One region of the Microbacterium sp. zg-B96 genome, then DNA from elsewhere that is predicted to be linked to it. Evidence: predicted binding sites of a transcription regulator. Region 1 holds the regulator's gene; the other holds the start of a gene.
The links. Region 1 encodes LexA, which represses DNA repair genes until DNA is damaged. Its sites were predicted from a motif close to TCGAACANNTGTTCGA; they were not measured.
Positions count from the first base shown of each region.

Region 2: the regulator LexA is predicted to act here: its motif matches at 3,725-3,740, upstream of imuA' (DnaE2-dependent mutagenesis accessory factor ImuA').

Region 1 covers NZ_CP126738.1:1,070,882-1,079,516, forward strand. Annotated here, with positions in the region: gene miaA (tRNA (adenosine(37)-N6)-dimethylallyltransferase MiaA) at 1-571, shown strand, start outside; gene QNO11_RS04800 (GNAT family acetyltransferase) at 568-993, shown strand; gene dapF (diaminopimelate epimerase) at 1,042-1,917, shown strand; gene QNO11_RS04810 (class I SAM-dependent methyltransferase) at 1,971-2,612, opposite strand; gene hflX (GTPase HflX) at 2,697-4,247, shown strand; gene QNO11_RS04820 (S9 family peptidase) at 4,322-6,229, opposite strand; gene lexA (transcriptional repressor LexA) at 6,379-7,077, opposite strand; gene QNO11_RS04830 (LysM peptidoglycan-binding domain-containing protein) at 7,334-7,693, shown strand; gene QNO11_RS04835 (histidinol-phosphate transaminase) at 7,722-8,635, shown strand, end outside.
Region 2 covers NZ_CP126738.1:2,324,066-2,332,700, forward strand. Annotated here, with positions in the region: gene QNO11_RS10805 (error-prone DNA polymerase) at 1-1,459, opposite strand, end outside; gene QNO11_RS10810 (DNA polymerase Y family protein) at 1,493-3,016, opposite strand; gene imuA' (DnaE2-dependent mutagenesis accessory factor ImuA') at 3,013-3,702, opposite strand; gene QNO11_RS10820 (LacI family DNA-binding transcriptional regulator) at 4,029-4,994, opposite strand; gene QNO11_RS10825 (mannitol dehydrogenase family protein) at 5,085-6,620, shown strand; gene QNO11_RS10830 (L-idonate 5-dehydrogenase) at 6,617-7,621, shown strand; gene QNO11_RS10835 (MFS transporter) at 7,696-8,635, shown strand, end outside.

The DNA.
Region 1 (8,635 bases):
CGACTTCCGGTTTCCGCCCCGCGACGCCGAGCTGCGCGCGCGCCTGGAGCGGGAGCTCGACGACCTCGGCCCCGGCGCGCTGTTCGCTCGGCTGCGCGAGCTGGATCCGGCGACGGCCGAGCGCGTCGACCCGCGCAACGGGCGACGGATCGTCCGGGCGCTCGAGGTGCTCGCCCAGGGCGAGGCGACGCACGGCGCGGCGCTGCCCGACGCCCCGGTGCTGTGGCACACCCCGACACGCATCGTGGGAGTGGCGGTGCCGCGCGACGAACTGGTCGCCCGCCTCGACGCGCGCGTGGATGCCATGTGGCGCGACGGCCTGCTGGACGAGGTCGCCGCGCTGCGCGCGCAGGGACTGGAGGACGGAGTCACCGCGCGCCGCGCGATCGGCTACGCCCAGGCCCTCGCGCAGCTGGACGGGCAGCTGACGCAGCAGGACGCGATCGCCCAGACCCAGGCGTTGACGCGGCGGTACGCCAGGCGCCAGGTGTCGTGGTTCCGCCGCTACGCCGATGTCACCTGGGTGGCGTCCGGGGCGGATGCCGCCGCGCTGGCAGAATCCCTCGTATGACCGTCGCGCTTCGACCGTTCGCCGTCGCGGACACCGAACAGGTGGTCGCCCTGTGGGAAGCGGCGGGACTCACGCGGCCGTGGAACGACCCGCGGGCCGACATCGCCCGCAAGCTCACGGTGCAGCCGGAACTGTTCCTCGTCGCCGTCGACGGCAGCGGTGTCGTCGGCAGCGTCATGGCCGGGTACGACGGGCACCGCGGCTGGCTGCACTACCTCGCCACCGCGCCGGGGAGACGCTCCCAGGGCATCGGGCGGGCGCTGGTGGCCGAGGCCGAGGCGCGGCTGCTCGCACTCGGATGCCCCAAGGTGCAGCTCATGGTGCGTCCGGACAACCCCGGCGCCCGCGGTTTCTACCGAGAGCTGGGGTTTGAGCCGTTCGAGATCTGGGCGACGGGGAAGCGGCTGATCGCCGACGACTGAGGCCACCGGACTCGGCATCCGCGTCATGCGCGCCGATACACTGGAGGGATGCCGCAGACCCTCCCGTTCACCAAAGGTCACGGCACCGGCAATGACTTCGTGATCTTCGCCGACCCGGACGGCGCGATCGACCTCTCCGACGACCAGGTCGCCGTGCTCTGCGATCGACGCTTCGGCATCGGCGCCGACGGCATCCTGCGCGTGGTGCGCTCCGCAGCGCTGCCGGACGGACTGGACGCGGCCGCAGCCGGTGCGGAGTGGTTCATGGACTACCGCAACGCCGACGGTTCCGTCGCGGAGATGTGCGGCAACGGCATCCGCGCCTACACCCGCTACCTCGTCGACCGGGGTCTGGCCGACCTCCCCGAAGGCGGCCACCTCGACATCGGCACCCGCGCCGGCGTGAAGCGGGTCACCCGCTCCGACGACGGGTTCGAAGTGGACCTCGGCCTGTGGCGGGCGGAGGCCGCGGACGTCCTGGTACGAGCGCGCGGACTCGACGTGGCCCGCCCCGGGCAGGGCATCGACGTCGGCAACCCGCACGTCGTCGTTGCGCTTCCCACCCACCTGGAGCTGGACGGACTCGACCTCACGGTGCAGCCGATCCTAGACCCGGCCCCGCGTCACGGCGCGAACATCGAGTTCGTCGTGCCGGCCGATCCGCTCGTGCGGGACGGCATCGGCGCGATCACGATGCGCGTATTCGAGCGCGGCGTCGGCGAAACGCTCAGCTGCGGCACCGGGGTGGCCGCCGCCGCCCTCGCGGTGCGGTACTGGGCAGGACCGGCGGCACCCAATCAGTGGCGCGTCGACGTGCCAGGCGGCACGCTCGGCGTGCGGGTGCGCATCGACGACGACGGCGAGCACGTGCTGCTGTCGGGACCGGCGACCCTCGTCTTCAGCGGCGAGGTCGCGTTGGCCTGAGCGCCGGCGCCGGCGCGCAGGCGCGCAGCCGCAGCCGCAGCCGTGCGGCCTCGTCAGGGGAGGGTGATCTCGGCCGTCGGCGTCGACCCGTGCCGGCGCACCTTGATGACCCGGAATCCGCGGCCGGTCGCCGCCCGGTGCACGCTGTAGCCGTCGGCGAACGTGGCATCCAGCCAGCGCTGCAGCGAATCGGACCCCAGGTTGCGCTGCACCACGAGCCACGCGTCGCTGCGTTCGCCCAAGCGCGGGATCCAGTGCTGCAGCAGGCCGTGCAGCACGTTCTTGCCGACCCGGATGGGCGGGTTCGAGCGAATGGTGCGGAACATCACGTCGTCGGGAACATCGTCGGGAAGCACGGCGTTGACGTTGTCGAGCCCCAACGTCTCGGCGTTGCGGCGCACGAGATCCAGGGCGCGCTCGTTGACATCGACGGCCCACACGGTCGCGTGCGGCGCATCGATGGCGAGAGACAGCGCGATGGGGCCCCAGCCGCAGCCGAGATCGAGCAGATGCCCGCCCGGTGGTGGCGGCGGGGTATTGGCCAACAGCACTTCGGTGCCCGAATCCACGTGCCCCGGACTGAATACCCCGCCCGCTGTGGTGACCTCCACATCGCGTCCGGCAAGGGTCACCCGGACACGGCGAAGATCATCGGAGCTGGACGGGGACGCACTGAAGTAGTGATCATTCCCCATGCTGCGAGCGTAGCGGAGGCCGCCAGCAGGGCGGAAAGCTAGAGTTTATGGATGCCGCCTCGCGCGGCGTCCCGGAAGGACTACATGACAGACACCACCATTCCCGAGAACGCCGATTCGACACCGATCGATCCGGTCGACCGGGTGCTGGCGCGCGCTGAGGCGCGCCGGAACGTGCGGGTGAGCAGCTTCGCCGACGCCCAGACCCACAGGCTGGGTGCGGCGCAGGCGCTGCAGGACGAAGCCACCGCCTATGGCGACAGCGACGGCGAGCAGTGGGAGCGCGAGGAACGTGCCGCGCTGCGGCGCGTGCCTGGCCTGTCCACCGAGCTCGAGGATGTCACCGAGGTCGAGTACCGCCAGCTGCGGCTGGAGAACGTGGTGCTCGTCGGGGTGTACCCGCAGGGCTCCCAGGAGGATGCCGAGAACTCGCTGCGCGAGCTGGCGGCGCTGGCCGAGACGGCCGGCGCGGTCGTGCTCGACGGCGTGCTGCAGCGGCGCCCCCACCCGGACCCGGCGACGTATGTGGGGCGCGGCAAGGCCCAGGAGCTGCGCGACATCGTCGTGTCGGTCGGGGCGGATACCGTCATCGCCGACACGGAGCTGGCGCCGAGCCAGCGGCGTGCCCTCGAGGACGTCGTCAAGGTCAAGGTCATCGACCGCACCACGGTCATCCTCGACATCTTCAGCCAGCACGCCAAGAGCCGCGAGGGCAAGGCGCAGGTCGAGCTGGCGCAGCTGGAGTACCTGATGCCGCGGCTGCGCGGCTGGGGTGACTCCATGAGCCGTCAGGCCGGTGGCCAGGTGGGCGCCGGCGGAGCGGGTATGGGTTCGCGCGGCCCCGGTGAGACCAAGATCGAGCTCGACCGCCGCCGCATCCGCACGCGCATGGCGCTGCTGCGCCGCCAGATCCGCGATTTCGCGCCGGCACGGGACGCCAAGCGCGCCGAGCGCCGACGCAACACGATCCCCTCGGTGGCGATCGCCGGGTACACCAACGCCGGCAAATCCAGCCTGCTCAACCGCCTCACCAGCGCCGGCGTGCTCGTGGAGAACGCGCTGTTCGCGACGCTGGATGCCACCGTGCGACGCGCCGAGACCGCCGACGGGCGCGTGTTCACCCTCACCGACACCGTGGGGTTCGTCCGCAACCTGCCGCACCAGCTGGTGGAGGCGTTCCGTTCGACCCTGGAAGAGGTGGCGGCCTCGGACGTCATCGTCCACGTCGTGGATGCTTCGCACCCCGACCCGGCGAGCCAGCTGGCGACGGTGCGCGATGTGATCGGGGACGTCGGCGCGCGCGATATCCGCGAGATCGTCGTGTTCAACAAGGCCGACCTCGTCGACGAGGACACCCGGCTGGTGCTGCGTGGCCTGGAGCCGGACGCCATGTTCGTCTCTTCGCGCACCGGTGAGGGGATCGCGCAGCTGCGGGAGGTCGTCGAGGCGGCGTTGCCGCTGCCGGCGGTCGAGGTGCGAGCGCTCGTGCCGTACGACCGCGGCGATCTGGTGTCGGCCGCCCACGAGACGGGGCACATCGTGGCCCAGTCCCACGAGGAGGAGGGCACCGCGCTGCACGCGCACGTGTCACCGCGACTGGCCGCCGAGCTGGAGCGCTTCCGCACCGACGCCTGACCCGCGACGTTCGGTCGTCGCATCCGTCCCTGTGCTGAGTGTGCGCGGGGCCGGACGCGTCGACCGAACGCGGGTCAGCCGGCGGGGGAGAGCTCGACCGGCGCGACGCCCGGAGTGTCGAAGCCGAACACCTGGCCCAGGAACGCCAGCTCCGACTCCAGCGCGTGCACGACGGTCTCGGCGCGGCGGAAGCCGTGGCCCTCGCCCTCGTACAGCACGTACGCGTGCGGCACGCCGCGCGCGGCGAGGGCGTCACGGATCGCTTCGGCCTGTGACGGCGGCACCACCTCGTCCTCGGCGCCCTGCAGCAGCAGCACCGGGACGCGGAAGCGCTCCGGGCGGCTGAGCGGGGAGCGCTCGGTGTAGACCGCGTCGGCTTCCGGCAGCGGGCCGATGAGCCCGTCGAGGTACCGGGCCTCGAAGTCGTGGGTGTCCTCGGCGAGGGTGCGGGCGTCCCCGACGCCGTAGCGGGAGATCCCCGCCGCGAAGACGTCGGTGCGCACGAGCGCCGACAGCACCGTCCAGCCGCCGGCGGAGCCGCCCTCGATCGCCAGCCGCGCGGCATCCGCCCGGCCCTCGGCGGCAAGCCCAGATGCGGCAGCGGCGACGTCGTCGACGTCCGCGATGCCCCACTGCCCCCGCAGCCGTTCCCGGTAGGTACGGCCGTAGCCGCTGGAGCCGGCGTAATTGACGTCGAGCACCCCGATGCCCCGGCTGGTGAAGTAGGCGATCTTGCCGGATGCCGCCGCCGCCACGTGAGCGGTGGGGCCGCCGTGGACGAACACGACGTACGGCGGCAGTTCGCCCTCGGGTGCGGTGGCGTCGGGGTTGGTCGGCGGGTAGTCGTAGGCGTGCACCGGGCCGTGGGGACCGTCGACGGTGAACTCTCGCGGCCGCGGCAGCCACGCGGCATCCCACGGCGACTGGCCGCCCACGAGCGGCTGCGCCTCGCCGGGGCGGTCGACATCGACGAGCCACAGGCCCGCGGGGTGCTGGACACCGGCACCGGTGAGCAGCACCCGTGACCCGGCGGCATCCTCGATCGACACGCCCGCGGTGGTGGGAAGCCCCAGTGCGCGCGCCTGCCCGTCGCGGGAGATCAGCACCACTTCGTCGTTGCCGTTGGTGCGCACCGCGACGATGCGGCCGTCCGCGAGGGTGGCGAACCAGCGCTGGCCCAGCACCCACAGCGGTCCGCCGGTGTCGGCGTCGGCGGGGGACACCGCGACCGGTTCGCCGTCCGGAAGCGAGACCCGCCACAGGTTCCAGCGGCCGGTGGGGTCGTCGGCGTAGACGAGGCGGTCATCGCCCTGCCACTGCGGCTGCAACGGCGAGGTCACGCCGGAGGAGATCACCGTCGGCTGCGCGACCCGGCCCGCCTCCAGCCGTCCGACGAGCAGGCGCGCGCGGTCCCACGCCATGTCGGGGTGATCCCACGCGATCCACGCCAGGTGGCGGCCGTCGGGGGAGAGGGCGGGGTGGGCGACGAAATCGCTGCCACCGGCGACCTCGACCACGCCGGCGGTCCCGATCGACACGATGTGGCGCACCGGGCGCTCGCCGCGGGTGTGGTCCTCGCGCACCGCCAGCAGGGTGCCCGCCTGCCAGGTCAGCCCGCCGTAGCGCACATCCCCGGCAGCGGGCGTCAGCGCCACGGGCTCTGCGCCGGGACGCTGGACGTAGACGCGCTGATCGGCCTTCTCGACGAAGTACAGCCGGCCCTCGGGCGAGGCCGTCCACGCGCCGCCGCCGTATTCGTGCACGCGGGAGCGGACGTTCCAGCCTGCCGGCAGCACGTCCGACACCGTGCCGTCGGGCCGTCGCCGCCGCACCGTCGTGCGCCCGCCTTCCGCAGGCACCGTCTGCCCCCACCACACCTCGTCGCCGACGAAGCGGGCGCCTTCCAGCCGAGGCGAGGCCTCGGACACGTCGGCCGCAGACAGCGGGGAGGGCCAGGAACCGTACGGAAGGACGTCGACCATACATCCCACGTTACGCGGGGACACAGATCGTCACATCCGACCGCGGCCGCCGGTCGCGTGGCTACCGTGGGGGCATGACGCGGCAATGCGAAGGGGGGATGCCGCGGTCGTAGCGGCATCCCCCTCCGTCGTCGTCGACGGTGCGTCGATCAGATCGCGCGCAGTACCGCCACGACCTTGCCCAGCACCACGGCCTCGTCGCCGACGATCGGTTCGAACGCACTGTTGCGGGGGAGCAGCCAGGTGTGACCGTCGCGCTGGCGGAAGGTCTTCACCGTCGCCTCACCATCGAGCATGGCCGCGACGATCTCGCCGTTGTCGGCGGTGGCCTGAGAGCGCACGACGACCCAGTCGCCGTCGCAGATGGCGGCGTCGATCATCGACTCGCCGCTGACCTTCAGCATGAACAGGTCGCCCTTGCCGACCAGCTGGCGCGGCAGCGGGAAGATCTCCTCCACCTGCTGATCCGCCGTGATCGGCACGCCGGCGGCGATGCGGCCCACCAGCGGCACCAGGGCGGCGTCGCCCACAGCGGGGGAGGCATCGGCCGGGTTCTCGGCGGCACTGCCGGGGAGGTCGATCAGCACCTCCATCGCGCGCGTCTTGCCTGCGTCGCGACGGAGGTACCCGCTCAGTTCGAGCTGGTTGAGCTGGTGGGTCACGCTCGACAGCGACTTGAGCCCGACCGCATCCCCGATCTCGCGCATGCTCGGCGGGTAGCCGTGGCGGGCGATCGACCGCTGGATCACTTCGAGGATGGCGAGCTGCTTGTCGCTCAGGCTCTTGCGGCGGCGCGTCTGCGGTTTCTCCTGCGCGCGCTCGCGGCCGCCCGGTGTCGTGTCGGTCATCTCGCCCTCTCCCGTCTCGCCGCACGGGGCAGCGGTCTTCGAATGTCGGAGGTCCGTGGTGGGGTGCTCCTATCGAAACCGTATCCGGTGACGGATGCCACGGCGACGAGGTGTACGCGTGTCGCGTGCGATTCGATCTCCGAGCAGGTTTCGTACTTGACACCCTAGAACATCGAAGATAACTTCGGAAGAGAACTTCGCATCCGGCTCTCCCGGCCGAGGGCCGGATGCGAAGATCGTCACAGAGGAGGACCCCATGACCACCATCGAGATCGCAGGCACCGCACCGTCCACGACGCGACTGCGGATCACCCCGCGCGGTCGCCGCGTGCTCGCCGGCATCGCCGCACTCCCGGCGGTCGCTGCCCTCGGCTTCGGTATCCTCAGCGGCGGCGGTGCCCTCGCAACGATGGATGCTCCGGCTCCCGCCGGCACGTTCGAGACCGTCACGGTGACCGCCGGCGAATCGCTGTGGGGGATCGCCGAAGAGGTCGCGCCCCAGGCGGACCCGCGCGATGTGATCGACGCGATCGTGCGTCTGAATGCGCTGGAGTCGTCGAACCTCGCCGCAGGCCAGCGCCTGTCGATCCCCCTGGAGTACGTCGCCGGCCACTGAGCCTCCCATGCGCTCTAGCATTGGAGGGGTGATCGTGAGTCTTGACGACCTGCCCCTCCGCGCCGACCTGCGCGGCCAGACCCCCTATGGCGCCCCGCAGGCACCCCTGCCGGTGGCCCTCAACGTCAACGAGAACACCCATCCCATCCCAGATGAGGTCGCCGGTGACATTCTCGACTCCGTCGCCCGGGCGCTGCGTGACATCAACCGCTACCCGGACCGCGAGTTCACCGCGTTGCGCGAGGGCTTCGCCGACTACCTCGGCCACGGCCTGACGGCCGACCAGATCTGGGCGGCCAACGGCTCCAACGAGGTGCTGCAGCACGTGCTGCAGGCCTTCGCCGGACCCGGCCGCACCGCGTTCACCTTCGCGCCGAGCTACTCGATGTACCCGCTGCTCACGCGGGGTACCGGCGCCACCTGGGTCGCCGGCCACCGCGCCCATGACTACACGCTGAGCCCGGCTGATGCGGCATCCCAGGTCGCCGACGCGTCGCCCGACGTCATCTTCCTCTGCGCCCCGAACAACCCCACCGGCACGCCCATGTCGCTGGATGTGATCGAGGCGGTGTACGAGGCCAGCCACGGCATTGTGATCGTCGATGAGGCCTATGCCGAGTTCGCCCCGCACGAGGAGCGCACCGCGCTGTCGCTGCTGCCGGGGCGGGAACGCCTGGTGGTCTCGCGCACCATGAGTAAGGCGTTCGCGTTCGCCGGCGCCCGCGTCGGCTACCTCGCCGCCGACCCCGCGGTCATCGACGCACTGCGCCTGGTGCGTCTGCCCTACCACCTCAGCGCCCTCACGCAGGCCGCCGCGACCGCCGCGCTGCGGCACGCCCCCGTCATGCTGCGCATGGTCGACGACATCGTCGCGCAGCGCGACCGCATCTCGGCCACGCTCGAAGCGCTCGGCTACGAGCCCCACGAGTCCTGGACCAACTT
Region 2 (8,635 bases), 1.3 Mb from region 1:
ACTGGATAACGTTGGCCACCTGCGCCGCCCGCTCGCGCCCATAGGTCGCGTAGACCCACTGGATGATCTCCTCGCGCCGGTCGCTGTCGAAGTCGACGTCGATGTCGGGCTCCTCATCGCGCAGCGCCGAGAGGAACCGCTCGAACGGCAGGTCGTACACGATGGAATCCACCGCGGTGATGTCCAGCAGATAGCAGACCGCACTGTTGGCGGCAGACCCCCGCCCCTGGCACAGGATGCCGCGGCGTCGCGCCTCCTGCACGATGCCGTAGACGATGAGGAAGTACCCGGGGAAGTCCTTCTGCTCGATGACCCCCAGTTCCTTCTCGATGCGCGCCCGGTCGTCGTCGGTCACGTCGGGGTACTTGCGGGGCACCGCCTCCCAGACGAGCTGCCGCAGCCACGTCATGGTGGTGTGCCCCTCGGGGACGGGGAGCTTCGGCAGCGCGGGCTTGGCGCGCCGCAGCGGAAAGGCCAGCTCGTCGGCGAGGGTCACGGTGCGCGCGACGGCGCCCGGATAGCGGGCGAACCGGCGGGCCATCTCGTGCCCCGACCGCAGGTGCGCGCCGGCGCTGGCTGGGAGCCAGCCGTCGAGTTCGTCCAGGCCCCGGTTGGCGCGGACGGCGGCGATCGCGGCGGCCAGGTCGGCCCGCTCGGGAGCTGCGTAGTGCACGTTGTTGCTGGCGAGCACCGGCAGCCCCCGGTCGGCGGCGAGGGAGGCCAGCATGTCGTTGTCCCGGGAGTCCAGCGGGGCGCCGTGGTCGATCAGTTCGACGTTGACGGCGTCGGGGCCGAACAGGTCCACGAGCAGGTCGAGTTCGCGGGCGGCGCCGGCGGGCCCGTCTTCGGCGAGCGCGGCGCGGACGGCGCCCTTGCGGCATCCGGTCAGCACCGCCCAGTGTCCGTCGGCGCGTTCGGCGAGGTCGTGCAGGTCGTAGACGGGGCGGCCCTTCTGTCCACCGGCCAGCTGCGCGTGGGTGATGGCTGCGGCCAGACGGTGGTAGCCCTCCTCACCGCGGGCGAGCACGAGCAGGTGGTGACCCGGCGGGTCGGCGTCGTTGGCCTTCGGGGAGCTGCGGGGGCGTTCGGGCAGCTCGAGTGACAGCTCGGCGCCGAACACCGTCTTGACGCTGCGGGCCTCGGCGGCCTCGGCGAACCGCACGATGCCGTAGAAGCCGTCGTGGTCGGTGACGGCCAGGGCGTGCAGGCCGAGCCGTTCGGCCTCTTCGACGAGTTCCTCCGGGGAGGAGGCGCCGTCGAGGAACGAGAAGGAACTGTGCGCGTGCAGTTCGGCGTACGGGACGACGTCGGCGGGCCGGGCGATGGGCGGCGGCGTGTAGGCGCCGCGCTTGCGCGACCAGGCGGGGCTGTCGCCGCCGTTCGCGCCGGGCGGGCGGCGGTTGCCGCTGAGGAGCCGTTCCATCTCGGACCACGGCACGGAGGGGTTGTTGAAGCCCATCAGCGGGGGTCCTTCGCTGGGTTGGATCGGGGATCAGTCATAGCGGCCCTCGGCTGACCAGTCGCCGGCCTCGCACACCAGCAGCCACGCCGCCTGGTCGGCATCCACCACCTGAAACCGGTGCGCCCGCCGGGCGCGCACGGCGTCCCAGCCGCGCTCCCGCACCGGCCACGGCCCCGCCCACGCCTGGATGCGCCGGCGCCTGCCGCTTTCGTACAGCACGGCGGGCGGGGCGGTCAGCTCATCGCGGTCGGCGACGGCCACGGCATCCCCGTCGGCATCCACCACTTCCACCGGACGCGGCGGATCGAACACCGTCGACGGCAGCGGATCGGGCAGGCTCCCCGGCCACGGCCGGTCGGCGGGCCGGGGCAGCACCGGGCGATCGCCCCACGGCACCAGCACCTGCCGCTCGGCCAGCCACCGGCCGCCGCCGACCACCGGGGTCACCACGCCGCGATGCCCGAGCATCGCCTGCACCCGAGACAGCGCATGGTGCACCCGCTCGTCGGGACCGCCGCCGAACAGGGACCGCACATGGTGGGAGGCGGCATCCACCGTCTCGGGCGAGATGCGCACCCGGGTGACGGCGCTGCGCAGCCCCGCCTCCCCCAGCTGCCAGCGCACCCGGTCCACCACCTCGCCGGCGGTGAACGCCCCGGGGTGCAGCCACACCCGCTCGCTGTTCTCGCCGCGGTCGCCGGTGATCTGCACGCGCAGCTCGGTGCAGACCAGGCTGTGCTCACCGAGCCCCGCGATGAACTCCTCGGCGGCGACGCGCATCGCGAACGCCACCTGGTCGGCGATCTCCAGCGGCGGCTCGAACGCCACCTCGCGCTCCAGTTCGGGCGGCGGGGTGCGCGGCTGCACGGGCCGCGAGTCGCTCCCGGAGGCGAAGGAGTGCAGGCGGATGCCGCGTTCGCCGAGGCGCTCCCCCACGCGTTCGGCGGGCATGGCGGCGAACTGGCCGAGGGTGTGCACGCCCAGCCGCGCCAGCAGGTCGACGACGTCGGCTTCGTCCAGCGCAGTCACCGGCAGCGGCGCGAGGAAGGCGCCCGACTCCCCCGCCGGGACGATCCGCACCGGGGCGTCGGGGTGCGTGATGCGCGCGGCCTGCTCCGCCGTGAACGCTCCGTCTGCAACGGCGATGCGCGCGTCGGTGTCGCCCAGCGCATCGCGCAGCACGTGGGCGGTGCGCTCCTCGCCGCCGTAGTACCGCGCCGGCCCCTGGGCGCGCAGGGCGCACAGCCCCGCCCGGATCAGCTGCACACCGGGCGCGAGCTCTTCGATGCTCGCCACGAGCGGGGCGAACACCCGCTGATCCCGCGTCGGGTCGGCGTCGACGATCGTCAGCTGCGGGCAGCGGGCCTGCGCGTCGCGGCGCCGCTGCCCGCGGCGCACCCCTTCGGCGCGGGCGGCGGCGGAGCAGGCGACCACCGCTCCCTTGTCGAGCACGGCGACGGGGGCTGCGGCATCCACCCCCTGCTCCCGCGCGAGGGCGACCACGGGCCAATCCGGCAGCCACAGCACGAGGGTGCGCTGCGGTGCGGTGTTCATCCCGCCACCCGCCAGGGCAGTGGCATGGGCGCCGAGGCGCTGGACGGTGCGGACGAGGCGACCTGTCCGGATGCCGCCGGCAACTGCACCCGCGCGCGACGGGGCACCGGGGTGCGGCGGCTGGAGACGGTGACGGTCAGCTCCCGCGCGGCGAGGTAGCCGTGGCCGTCGCCGACGCCGGACCACTCCGGGTCGCTCACGTCGATCATGGCCTCGGTCTGCGGCCACGTGCCCTGCACCAGCAGCACAGCGCCGCGCTCGCGCAGGCGGGCGGCCAGCCGCGAGACGTCGCCGTCGCTGACCCGCGACGGCGGACGCACGGCCACGACGGGCAGCACCTCGGCGATCGTCGCCGTCACCGCCAGCCAGCGACTGCCGGGGTCGGGGATCAGCACGAGCCGGGACAGGTCCACCCCGACCCGGCCGGCGGCCTCGGCGCCGAACTCCGGCATCCCCACCACTCCGCACCAGGAGCCGGCCTGCGACGGCGGCGCCATGAGGGCGGACAGCAGCGTGAGTGAGGGACCCAGCGAGTAGGACGACCCGGGGCGCAGGCCGCGCCCGGGCAGGAGCCCTGCGAGGGCGGGATGGGCCGGCAGCACCGGGGCATCCAGGCGCCGCCCCTGCACCCGCTCGAGTTGCGCGCGCAGGCGCTGCACGTCTTCGGCAGCAGCCTGGTTTCGCACGATCGACCTCACCAAGACAGACTAGAACGGATGTTCTAGATGTTCAACGCAGGTCTCGAAGATACGCTCGACCTCCGACATCGGTCGCGGGGCGCCGCCGCGCGGCATCCGCCCGGCTCACTCCGCCCTCCCCGCGCGGCATCCACCTCCCCCTCCCCCGCGAGAAACCACGTTTCGGTTGAGAAACACCGCGATGCGTGGTTTCTCAACCGAGAAGTGGTTTCTCACCCGGAGGGGCGGATGCCGGGGGGCGGATGCCGCGGGGCGGATGCCGCGAGGGGGATGCCGCAAAGCGCGGGAACGGATCGTCGGCGCGGAGGCGTCGGTCAGGTCGAGCGCGGCACCGCGGTCGACGCCCGAACCATCAGCTGCGAGCCGAGCGTCGCGACCTCGCCGATCACGGCGCCCGTAATCGCCTGCAACAGCAGGTCGACGGCGAGGGCGCCGCTGCGCTCGATCGGCATGTGCACCGTGGTGAGCGCCGGGGTGACGGCCCCGGCGAGGTCGATGTCGTCGATGCCCACGAGGCTGATGTCGTCGGGGCAGGTGAGGCCCAGTTCCAGCATCCCCGCCTCCAGCCCGAGGGCGACGAGGTCGTTGTAGGCGACGACGGCCGTGGCCCCGCTCGCTGCCGCGAGCGCGGCGGCGACCCGCCCGCCGTGAATCGATGCGGCGTGGTGGCTGAGTCGGGTGAGGCGGATGCCGTGGCGCTCGCACGCCGCGCCGATGGTGTCGAAGCGGCGGGCATCGGCCCACGACCCCCGTGGGCCGGAGGCGTAGGCGATGTGCTGGTGCCCGAGGGCAACGAGGTGCTCGATGGCCTGACTGGGACCGTGCACCGCGTCCATGAGCACGCACGGGACGCCGTCGATCTGACGGTTGATGACCACCGCGGGAGTGGTGCCGATGAGGGCGAGGACCTCGGCGTCGGGCAGGCGGGGCGAGCACAGGAGCATGCCGTCGAACCGGCGGGCCTGTTCGATCTGCTCGCTTTCACGGCGGAGGTCTTCATCGGCGTCGAACAGCACGATGCGGTGGCGTCCGTGCCACGCCTGACCCTGGATGGCCTTGAGGAGCTTCCCGTAGACGGGGTTGGCGACATCGGGCACGATGACGCCGAGCGTGCGGGTGGCGGTGCCCGCCTGCGGGTTGGCGTAGCCGAGGTCGGCCGCAGCCTCCATGACCCTCTCGCGCGTGGTGGGCGCGAGGCGCTCCGGCTCGCCGAACGCCCGCGACGCGGTGGCGATCGACACTCCCGCGCGGCGTGCCACGTCGGTCAATGTCGCTGCCACGTTCACCCTCGCCTTCGCCGCCATCCTAGGACATCGCGCCCCAAATGAAACCGCTTGACAACTTTGTACAACTCATACACACTGTTTTCCATGACGATCGACGCCGATCTGCGGATCCTGAGCCGCACCACCCCTGCGGCCACCGCTCCGCTGGTCACCCCCGCGGGTGCCGGCATCCTCCATCTCGGCCTCGGCAGCTTCCACCGTGCGCACCAGGCGATGTACACCGCCGCGGCGCTGCAGCGGGAAAGCGGAAACTGGGGAATCATCGGCGTCGCCTCTCGCTCCCGCACTGTCGTCGACGCGCTGCACGCGCAGGACTTCCTCTACTCCGTCGCCACCATCTCCCCCGCCGGCACGAGACTCGCGATCCCCGGCGTGCACACCGACGCCTTCGTCGCGGCGGACCAGCCCGAGCGGGTCGTCGCGCACATCGCCGACCCGGCCATCCGCATCGTGACGCTCACGGTCACCGAGAACGGCTACAGCTACTCGCCCTCGACCGAGCATCTCGACCTCGACGACCCGGCCGTCCGCGCGGACCTCGCCGGGGGCGCACCCCGCTCGACGATCGGACAGCTCGCGCGCGGGCTGCAGGCTCGCGCAGCCGGCGGAGGCGAGCCCCTCTCCGTGCTCAGCTGCGACAACCTCGCGGCCAACGGCAAGCACACTGAGAAGCTCGTGCGCGAGTTCCTGCAGGCGCTGCCCGGCGGTGAAGCATCCGATGTCCTCGCCTTCCTCGACCGTGCCGTGACGTTCCCCTCGAGCATGGTCGACCGCATCGTCCCCGCCACGACGTCGCGGCTGCGCAACGAGGTCAGCACGCTTCTCGGCGCCCGCGACGACATTCCCGTGCCGGCCGAGCCGTTCACGATGTGGGCCATCGAGGACCGGTTCGCCGCCGGCCGCCCCGCATGGGAGGCCGGCGGCGCGGTCTTCACCGACGAGGTCGGCCGATACGAGCAGATGAAGGTGCGCCTGCTCAACGGCACGCACTCGCTCATCGCGTACCTCGGCGCGCTCCGCGGCGTCGCGACGATCCCCGAGGCCATCGGCCTGGGCGGGATCGAGGATGCCGCGCGCTGCGTCATGCGCCGCGAGTACGAGCCGTCGGTCGAGGTGCCCACCGGCGTCGACATCCGCGAATACGAGGGTCAGCTCTTCGAGCGCTGGGGAAACAGCGCCCTCGGTCACCGCACCAGCCAGGTCGGCTCCGACGGCTCGGTGAAGCTCCGCCAGCGCATCCCGGAGCCCGCCCTGCAGGCGCTCGGCCGCGCCGAGATGCCGCACCTGATCGCGCTCACCGTCGCCGGCTACCTCTCGTGCCTTGCCCCGCTGGCCGGCTTCGATCCCGGCATCCATGCAGCCGCGATGACCGATCCGGCGCGCGAGCGCCTCGCCGCCTTCTCGGCCACCGTGCGCGATGGCGGAGAACTGGCCCGCCGCGTCATCACCGACCTGCAGCTCTTCGGTACCGCCCTCGCCCACCAGGACGCGTTCATCGCCCGGGTCGGCGAGCTCGTCGACACGATCCGCAGGCGCGGGGTCGATGCCGCCATCACCGACGCGATCTCGGCATCGTCCGCGACGTCGTCCGCAGTCACCACGAAGGAGGGACGACGATGAAGTCGCTCGTCATACACGGCAAGGAAGACATCCGCTGGGAAGACCAGGAGGCTCCCGAGCCCCGCGACGGCGAGGTGCGGCTGCGCGTCGCCTTCGTCGGAATCTGCGGGTCCGACCTGCACTACTACTTCCACGGCGCCAACGGCGAGTACACGATCCGCGAGCCGCTGACCCCCGGCCACGAGCTCTCCGGCGTCGTCGACCTCGACCCGTCCGGGCGCCTCGCGCCCGGCACGCCGGTCACCGTGCACCCCGCCCGCTACGGCGCCTCTGCACCCGGCCTCGAGGACCGCCCGCACCTGCGCCCTGGCGGGGACTACCTCGGCAGCGCCGCGGCGAACCCGCACCGCCAGGGCGGAGCATCCGAATTGCTCATCGTCGAGGACCATATGGTGCGGGTGCTGCCCGACACCCTGCCCCTTGAGCGCGCTGCCCTCGCCGAGCCGCTCGCCGTCGCGTTGCACGCCGTCGGGCTCGCGGGCGACCTCACCGGGCGGCGCGTGCTCGTCATCGGCGCGGGCCCCATCGGTCTGCTCGTCGTCGCGGCTGCCGTGCACGCAGGCGCCGGGGTCGTCGGCGCGAGCGACGTGCGCTCCGAACCACTCGAACGCGCGCAGGCGTTGGGCGCGACCGAGGTCTCCCTCGTCGGGCGCGACACGGTCGAGAACGAGTCGTACGACGTCGTCTTCGAATGCTCCGGCGTGGGCGCCGCACTCACTCAGGCCGTGCGCGCGGCGCGCCGCGCCGGCACGGTCATCCAGGTCGGGATGCTCCCGAACGCAGACGTAGGAGTGAACCTCGCGCCGATGCTGGCGAAAGAGCTCACCATCCGCGGTGCGTTCCGCTTCTCGACGGAGATCGACGACGCGGTGCGGATGCTCGCGGAGTCCGATGCTCTCGACCCCGTCGTGTCGCACGTCCTCCCGGCATCCGATGCCGTCAGCGCGTTCGAGATCGCCCGCGACTCGTCCGCCTCCGCCAAAGTCCTTCTGTCCCTCTAGCGATCACCGCTACCCAGCGGCCCCGCCGCACCCATCACACCCACCACCGTTCCTGGTCCAAAGGAGTACCTCCCATGTCAGAATCACCAACGACGGTCACGGCCGCCGATCCCGCCGCGAAGAGGTCGGTCCGCGACCTCGTTCGCGCCGCCATCTCCGGCTGGCTCGGCACGGCTCTCGAGTTCATGGACTACCAGCTGTACTCGTTGGCCGCCGCGCTCGTCTTCGCCGAGCTCTTCTTCTCCGCCGAGAACCCGGCCGTGGCAGTAGTCGCCGCGATGGCCACCTACGGCGTCGGCTACGTGGCTCGCCCCGTCGGCGCGTTCTTCTTCGCCCGGCTCGGTGACAAGACCGGCCGCGCCAGGGTCCTCTTCTACACGATCCTGCTCATGGGGCTGGCGACCACGCTCATCGGTGTGCTCCCGACCTACTCGCAGGTGGGGATGCTCGCGCCGATCCTCCTTGTGCTGCTGCGGATCGCGCAGGGCTTCGGCGCCGGCGCGGAGATCTCCGGAGCCGGGGTCATGCTTGCCGAGTACGCCCCCGCGAAACGCCGCGGCATCATCGCCTCTCTCGTCGCCCTCGGCACCAACTGCGGCACCCTCCTGGCCTCGGGCATCTGGGCCATCCTGCTGATCGCGTACAGCGAGGAGGAAGTCATCGAATGGGCATGGCGGATCCCCTTCCTCGCCAGCGCGGTCATCATGCTCTTCGCTCTCTGGGTGCGCTTCAACCTCAAGGAGACCCCGGTCTTCGAGGAGCGCGACGACGTCGTCGACGGCAGGGCGCTCTCCAAGGCGGATGCCCTCCAGCTCGCCACCGAGACCGGCGACGTCCGCACGCTGGAGGCGATGCAGCGCAAGCCCATCAAGGCGTTCATCATCGCGCTGATGCTGCGCTTCGGCCAGGCCGGGAACTCCGGCATGATCCAGACGTACCTCATCAGCTACATCACCGTGGTGCTCCTGCTGGACCGCTCGATCGGCGTCAACGCCGTCATCGTCTCGTCGCTCG